Regions from separate parts of the Enterobacter dykesii genome, predicted to be linked through region 3. Evidence: predicted binding sites of a transcription regulator. Region 3 holds the regulator's gene; each other region holds the start of a gene.
The links. Region 3 encodes Fur, which represses iron uptake genes when iron is present. Its sites were predicted from a motif close to ATAATAATGAGAACNACTATCAA; they were not measured.
Positions count from the first base shown of each region.

Region 1: the regulator Fur is predicted to act here: its motif matches at 1,265-1,287, upstream of bfd (bacterioferritin-associated ferredoxin).
Region 2: the regulator Fur is predicted to act here: its motif matches at 1,103-1,125, upstream of F0320_RS18595 (siderophore-interacting protein).

Region 1 is NZ_CP126604.1:4,127,295-4,129,563, reverse strand. Features, by position in the region: gene tuf (elongation factor Tu) at 1-1,142, shown strand, start outside; gene bfd (bacterioferritin-associated ferredoxin) at 1,322-1,516, shown strand; gene bfr (bacterioferritin) at 1,589-2,065, shown strand; gene F0320_RS19765 (prepilin peptidase) at 2,049-2,269, opposite strand, start outside.
Region 2 is NZ_CP126604.1:3,902,226-3,904,494, reverse strand. Features, by position in the region: gene F0320_RS18605 (methyl-accepting chemotaxis protein) at 1-535, shown strand, start outside; gene F0320_RS18600 (PadR family transcriptional regulator) at 532-1,026, opposite strand; gene F0320_RS18595 (siderophore-interacting protein) at 1,174-1,938, shown strand; gene F0320_RS18590 (DNA repair protein) at 1,939-2,269, opposite strand, start outside.
Region 3 is NZ_CP126604.1:1,225,977-1,228,245, forward strand. Features, by position in the region: gene chiP (chitoporin ChiP) at 1-573, shown strand, start outside; gene chiQ (ChiQ/YbfN family lipoprotein) at 621-950, shown strand; gene fur (ferric iron uptake transcriptional regulator) at 1,045-1,491, opposite strand; gene fldA (flavodoxin FldA) at 1,782-2,269, opposite strand, start outside.

The DNA of each region.
Region 1 (2,269 bases), 1.7 Mb from region 3:
TTGGTACTATCGGCCACGTTGACCATGGTAAAACTACCCTGACTGCTGCAATCACTACCGTTCTGGCAAAAACCTACGGTGGTTCTGCTCGTGCATTCGACCAGATCGATAACGCACCAGAAGAAAAAGCTCGTGGTATCACCATCAACACTTCCCACGTTGAATATGACACCCCGACTCGCCACTACGCACACGTAGACTGCCCAGGCCACGCCGACTATGTTAAAAACATGATCACCGGTGCTGCGCAGATGGACGGCGCGATCCTGGTTGTTGCTGCGACTGACGGCCCAATGCCTCAGACTCGTGAGCACATCCTGCTGGGTCGTCAGGTAGGCGTTCCTTTCATCATCGTGTTCCTGAACAAATGCGACATGGTTGATGACGAAGAGCTGCTGGAACTGGTAGAGATGGAAGTTCGTGAACTGCTGTCTCAGTACGATTTCCCGGGCGACGATACCCCAATCGTTCGTGGTTCTGCTCTGAAAGCGCTGGAAGGCGAAGCTGAGTGGGAAGCGAAAATCATCGAACTGGCTGGCTTCCTGGATTCTTACATCCCAGAACCAGAGCGTGCGATTGACAAGCCATTCCTGCTGCCAATCGAAGACGTATTCTCCATCTCCGGTCGTGGTACCGTTGTTACCGGTCGTGTAGAGCGCGGTATCATCAAAGTTGGCGAAGAAGTTGAAATCGTTGGTATCAAAGAGACTGCTAAGTCTACCTGTACTGGCGTTGAAATGTTCCGCAAACTGCTGGACGAAGGCCGTGCTGGTGAGAACGTTGGTGTTCTGCTGCGTGGTATCAAACGTGAAGAAATCGAACGTGGTCAGGTTCTGGCGAAGCCAGGCTCAATCAAGCCACACACCAAGTTCGAATCTGAAGTGTACATCCTGTCCAAAGACGAAGGCGGCCGTCATACTCCGTTCTTCAAAGGCTACCGTCCACAGTTCTACTTCCGTACAACTGACGTGACCGGTACCATCGAACTGCCAGAAGGCGTTGAGATGGTAATGCCAGGCGACAACATCAAGATGGTTGTGACTCTGATCCACCCAATCGCGATGGATGACGGTCTGCGTTTCGCAATCCGTGAAGGCGGCCGTACCGTTGGCGCGGGCGTTGTTGCTAAAGTTCTGGGCTAATTAATTATCCCCGAATAAAAAAAGGACGCTTCGGCGTCCTTTTTTGTTTTCTGCCGCTCAGGCATTGTCACAAAATTACGCATTCTTTGCCTGCTCCCGCCCCGTATTGTGGCGTTTGTGCTATTGTAATCATAACCATTCTCACTTACACTTTGCGCATAATTTGAACGGGAGTCTCTATGTACGTTTGTTTATGTAATGGTGTAAGCGACAAGAAAATACGTCAGGCCGTTCGTCAGTTTCAGCCTCAGTCATTTCAGCAGCTACGCAAATTTGTTCCAGTGGGAAATCAATGCGGTAAATGTGTACGTGCTGCGCGAGAGATCATGCAGGACGAATTGATGCAGATCCCGGAATACAAAGAGATCGCGTAAGCGCCCATCTTTTTTTTGACATCCCTGTAGCCCGATCTACGCTTCAATGAGTGGAAGCGGAGGGACTATATAATGAAAGGTGATGTTAAAATCATAAGTTATCTCAATAAATTATTGGGAAATGAGCTTGTCGCAATTAACCAGTACTTTCTTCACGCGAGAATGTTCAAAAACTGGGGGCTTAAACGTCTGAACGACGTTGAGTACCATGAATCGATCGATGAAATGAAGCACGCTGATAAATATATCGAGCGTATTTTATTCCTTGAAGGCATTCCAAACCTGCAGGATCTTGGAAAGCTGGGCATCGGAGAAGATGTCGAAGAGATGCTGCGTTCCGACCTCAGGCTGGAACTTGAAGGTGCCAAAGATCTCCGTGAAGCCATTGCCTATGCCGACAGCGTACATGACTACGTCAGTCGCGATATGATGATTCAGATCCTGGCCGATGAAGAAGGTCATATTGACTGGCTGGAAACGGAGCTGGATCTGATTGCTAAAATCGGTCTGCAGAACTACCTTCAGTCGCAGATTAAAGTGGAAGAGTAACCACCGTCTTCCAGCCTACGCATAAACCCGCTGCTGCCAGAAATGGCCCAAAAGGCAGTGGGTTTTTTAATGCTCCCTTATCGCCGGGGAGTAACGAAAACACAAGAATGCAAAGTAGCGCCATAAGCGCAGCGAGTAACGCCAGCGCAGGCAACATGCACCAGCCATGCCACGCACCAAGCGCCGCCAGGTATTTTACATCAC
Region 2 (2,269 bases), 1.9 Mb from region 3:
GGTGACCAGCAAAATGCGCCTGATTAACGAGACGTCGAACCGGATGTCCGACATTATCGACCTGATCGACGCCATTGCTTTCCAGACCAATATTCTGGCGCTGAACGCGGCGGTGGAAGCGGCGCGCGCCGGCGAGCACGGTCGCGGCTTTGCGGTGGTGGCGGGTGAAGTTCGCCAGCTTGCCCAGAAGAGCGCGTCGTCTGCCAGCGAAATCCGCGAGCTGATTGAGAGCTCCACCAGCCAGACCCAGGACGGGATGAACCTGGTTGAAAAAGCGAGTGGACTGATCAACGGGATGGTCGGCAACGTGGAAGAGATGGACGTGATCCTGCGGGAAATTCGGCAGGCCAGCCACGAGCAGACGGAAGGTATCTCGCAGATTAACAGCGCGATTGGCCTGATTGATGCTACCACCCAGCAGAACTCCGCGCTGGTCGAGGAGTCTGTGGCTGCAGCAGCATCCCTTAACGAACAGGCGATGCACCTGAAAGAGCTGGTACGCGTCTTCCGCGTGAGCGAGCACGCTCCGGCTTAATCCAGCTGGGAGATCTCGAGCGCCGCGCGGTCAATCACGCCGATAATCTGCTTGAGCTGCGCGTCGCTGAGCTCTCCCTGATTCACCTTCAGGTCTAACACCGCTTTGAAGTTATCCAGCGCCCGCTTCATCTGCGGGTTTTTGCGCAGCTGAAAACCGACGGAACGCGCTTTGATACGTGCCTGTATCTGCTCCAGCTGTTCCCGGTTCTCGTCCAGCCAGCGTTGTCCTTCAGCGGTAATCCTAATCGTCTTACGACCGTTCTCTTCTTCCGTAATGGTGATAAACGACTGATCCTGAAGATAATCCAGGGTCGGGTAGATCACTCCGGGGCTCGGGGTGTAATTCCCCTGAGTCAGATTCTCGATCTCTTTGATCAGCTCGTAGCCGTGGCTCGCGCTGCGGGTCAGGATATCCAGAATCACCAGCCGCAGATCGCCGTGGCCGAAAAAGCGCGGTCGACGCCCGCCGCTGTCGTGTTCGTGTCGCATAATACGTCCTTCAATTTGATATATCTAAACTATATCTAAGATATATTCAGATGCAATCTAAAAGATCTTGCATTTTTCATTATTAGTAATCATTATCATTTGAAAATTGATTTAGATATATCGTATTCATCAGAGAAGGGGCTATAAATGGCATCTACCCGTTACCCACAGCGTGTTCGTAATGACCTGCGCTTTCGCGAGCTGACGGTGCTCCGCGTCGAGCGCGCCAGCGCGGGTTTCCAGCGCATTGTTTTAGGCGGCGAGGCGCTGGAGGGCTTTAGCTCTCGCGGTTTCGACGACCATACCAAAGTCTTTTTCCCGGCCCCGGGTGTGGTGTTTGTACCGCCGGTGGTCACCGATGAAGGCATCGACTGGGGCGACGGCGTACGTCCTCAGGCGCGCGACTATACGCCTCTGTACGATGAGGAAAATCATGAGCTGGTACTCGATTTCTTCATTCATGACGGCGGCGTTGCCAGCTGCTGGGCGGTCGAGGCGAAAGCGGGGGACAGCCTGACCATCGGCGGCCCGCGCGGTTCGCTGGTGGTGCCGGAGGATTACGCCTGGCAGCTGTACGTGTGCGACGAGTCCGGCATGCCTGCGCTGCGTCGACGCTTAGAGAGCATTGCTAAACTGCCGGTTCGCCCGGAAATTCATGCGGTTGTGACGGTCGGAGACGATTCTTATAAGGCGTATCTGGCGCACCTGAGTGAATTCAACATCACCTGGGTGGTGGGCCACAGCGAGCAGGCAGTAGCGGACCATCTGACGGCGCTGACCGTCCCAGGGGAAGATTACTTCATCTGGCTGACCGGGGAAGGGAAGGTGGTGAAGACGCTGAGCCGTCAGTTTGAAACCGACGCGATTGACCCACAGCTGGTGCGTGCCAGCGCATACTGGCACGCCAAATAATCAGGCGGCGGAATCCAGCTGCGCTTCGCTCACCTGATGTTCGAGCGAGGCGCGGACCTCGTGCAGCGCTTTCTCCTGCTGAGCGAAGTACGCTTCCATATTGTTGAGCGACGAGACCAGAAGCCAGGACTCCTCTTTCTCCAGCTCTGCCAGCTCGTTCACTAAAATGTCTATCTGCTCGCGAACCTGCGCCATTTTTTTGCGGATACGTTCCAGATCGTTCAGCCTGTCGCTTGCCATCAATGGCTCAAAGCCCTGCTGCAGGCGGGCCACCAGTGAGCGAATGGTTTTAACGTCGCCACGCTGCTTCGCCTGGTTGAGCTGGACCATC
Region 3 (2,269 bases):
AAAGTCAGCAACGGTGGCGTCAACGATATTTATGACGGCACCGCGTGGCTGCAGGCGTTAACCTTCGGCTACAAGGTCGGTCAGGTTGATTTGCGTCTGGAAGGTACATGGGTGAAGGCGGAAGGGCAGCAGGGCTACTTCCTGCAGCGTATGACCCCGACCTACGCCTCATCCAACGGTCGTCTTGATATCTGGTGGGATAACCGCTCAGACTTCAACGCCGACGGCGAGAAAGCGGTCTTCTTTGGCGCAATGTATGACCTGAAAAACTGGAACCTGCCTGGCTGGGCGGTGGGCGCTTCTTACGCTTACGCCTGGGACGCAAAACCTGCCGATATGGCCACGCCGGATGCATACTACGATCCCAACTATCGCCTGAAAGAGTCTGCGTACAGCCTCGATGCTATCTATACCCTGCAGGATGGCCGCGCGAAAGGCACAATGTTCAAACTGCACTTCACTCAGTATGACAACCACTCAGATATCCCGAGCTATGCAGGCGGTTACGGCAACATCTTCCAGGATGAGCGTGACGTGAAATTCATGGTTATCGCCCCATTCACCATCTTCTGATGAACGCCCCGGCGGGCCGAGTCCCGCCGGTATGGAGACTGCATATGATGAAAAAAATCGTAATCGTCGCGTTGCTGGCATCAGGGCTGGTGGCGTGTGCTCAGAGTGAGGCGCCGAAAGAGGACTCCCGTCTGAAGGAGGCCTATAGCGCCTGTATAAATACTGCGGAAGGATCGCCGGAGAAAATTCAAGCCTGTCAGAGCGTGCTGAACGTGCTGAAGAAAGAGAAAGCGCACGAGCAGTTCGCGACGCAGGAGAACGTCCGCGTAATGGATTACCAGGCCTGTATCCAGGCGCGTAAAACCGGTAACGATCAGGAAGTTGCGAAGCGTTGCGACCAGATTTGGAAAGAAATACGAAGCAATAACAGTAACTAATTCGCTGTTATCATGCCCGGTGGCGCTGCGCTTACCGGGCTTTTTTCAGGCAAAAAAAAGCCAACCTTGCGGCTGGCTCAGAGTATGAATCTTATTATTTCGCGTCGTGCGCGTGGTCGTCTTCGCGGCAGTCGCCTTCAGCGCAGTGACCGTAAAGGTACAGGCTGTGGTTCGTCAGGCGGATGCCATGACGCGCCGCGATTTCACGCTGGCGCGCTTCGATGGAATCATCGCTGAATTCAATGACCTTGCCGCAATCGAGGCAGATCAGGTGATCGTGGTGCTGCTGCTGGGTCAGTTCGAAAACGGATTTACCGCCTTCGAAATTATGACGGGTAACAATGCCCGCGTCATCAAACTGGTTCAGCACGCGATAGACGGTAGCCAGCCCAATCTCTTCACCCATGTCGATAAGACGTTTATAAAGGTCTTCCGCACTGACATGGTGATTGTCTGGACCCTGAAGCACTTCAAGGATTTTTAACCGAGGAAGCGTAACTTTCAGGCCAGCCTTCTTTAATGCGGTATTGTTGTCAGTCATGCGGAATCTGTCCTGTTGCTAAACGATTCACTTCTGTGGGAAGTGACAGAAAATGCACCCGGGATAATGCGTCTCATTATAGAACTGCCATGGCTAAATGAAAACTGCAAGTCTCAGGCAAAATATGCTTATAAAAACGTGGTATCACCAACAAACTTGCTCAATGGAAAACCACGTTTTATCAGGGAGACATTGTACAGGTCTGGGCGAAAAAGTTAAAAGATTGTAGCGATTAATTTAATCGGTTTGACCTGGGGCATGGGCGCAACCGCAGTTGCGCCGCGATAAAATCAGGCGTTCAGAATATCATCCAGGTGCAGTTCTTCACGGATCTGCTTCACCCATTTCTCAACGCGCTCTGCTGTGAGCTCTGGCTGACGGTCTTCGTCAATGGCCAGACCTACGAAGTGATCGTCATCAGCCAGGCCTTTGGACGCTTCAAAGTGGTAACCGGCGGTCGGCCAGTGGCCTACGATCACTGCACCGTTCGGCTCAATGATATCGCGGATGGTACCCAGCGCGTCACAGAAGTATTCGGCGTAGTCTTCCTGGTCACCACAACCGAACAGCGCGACCAGCTTACCGTTGAAGTCCACTTCTTCCAGCGTCGGGAAGAAATCATCCCAGTCGCACTGGGCTTCACCGTAGTACCAGGTTGGGATACCCAGCAGCAGAATGTCATAGCCTTCCAGATCTTCTTTGCTGCTCTTGGCGATGTCATGCACATCAGCAACGTCTTTACCGAGCTGTTTTTGAATGTTTTTTGCGATATTTTCGG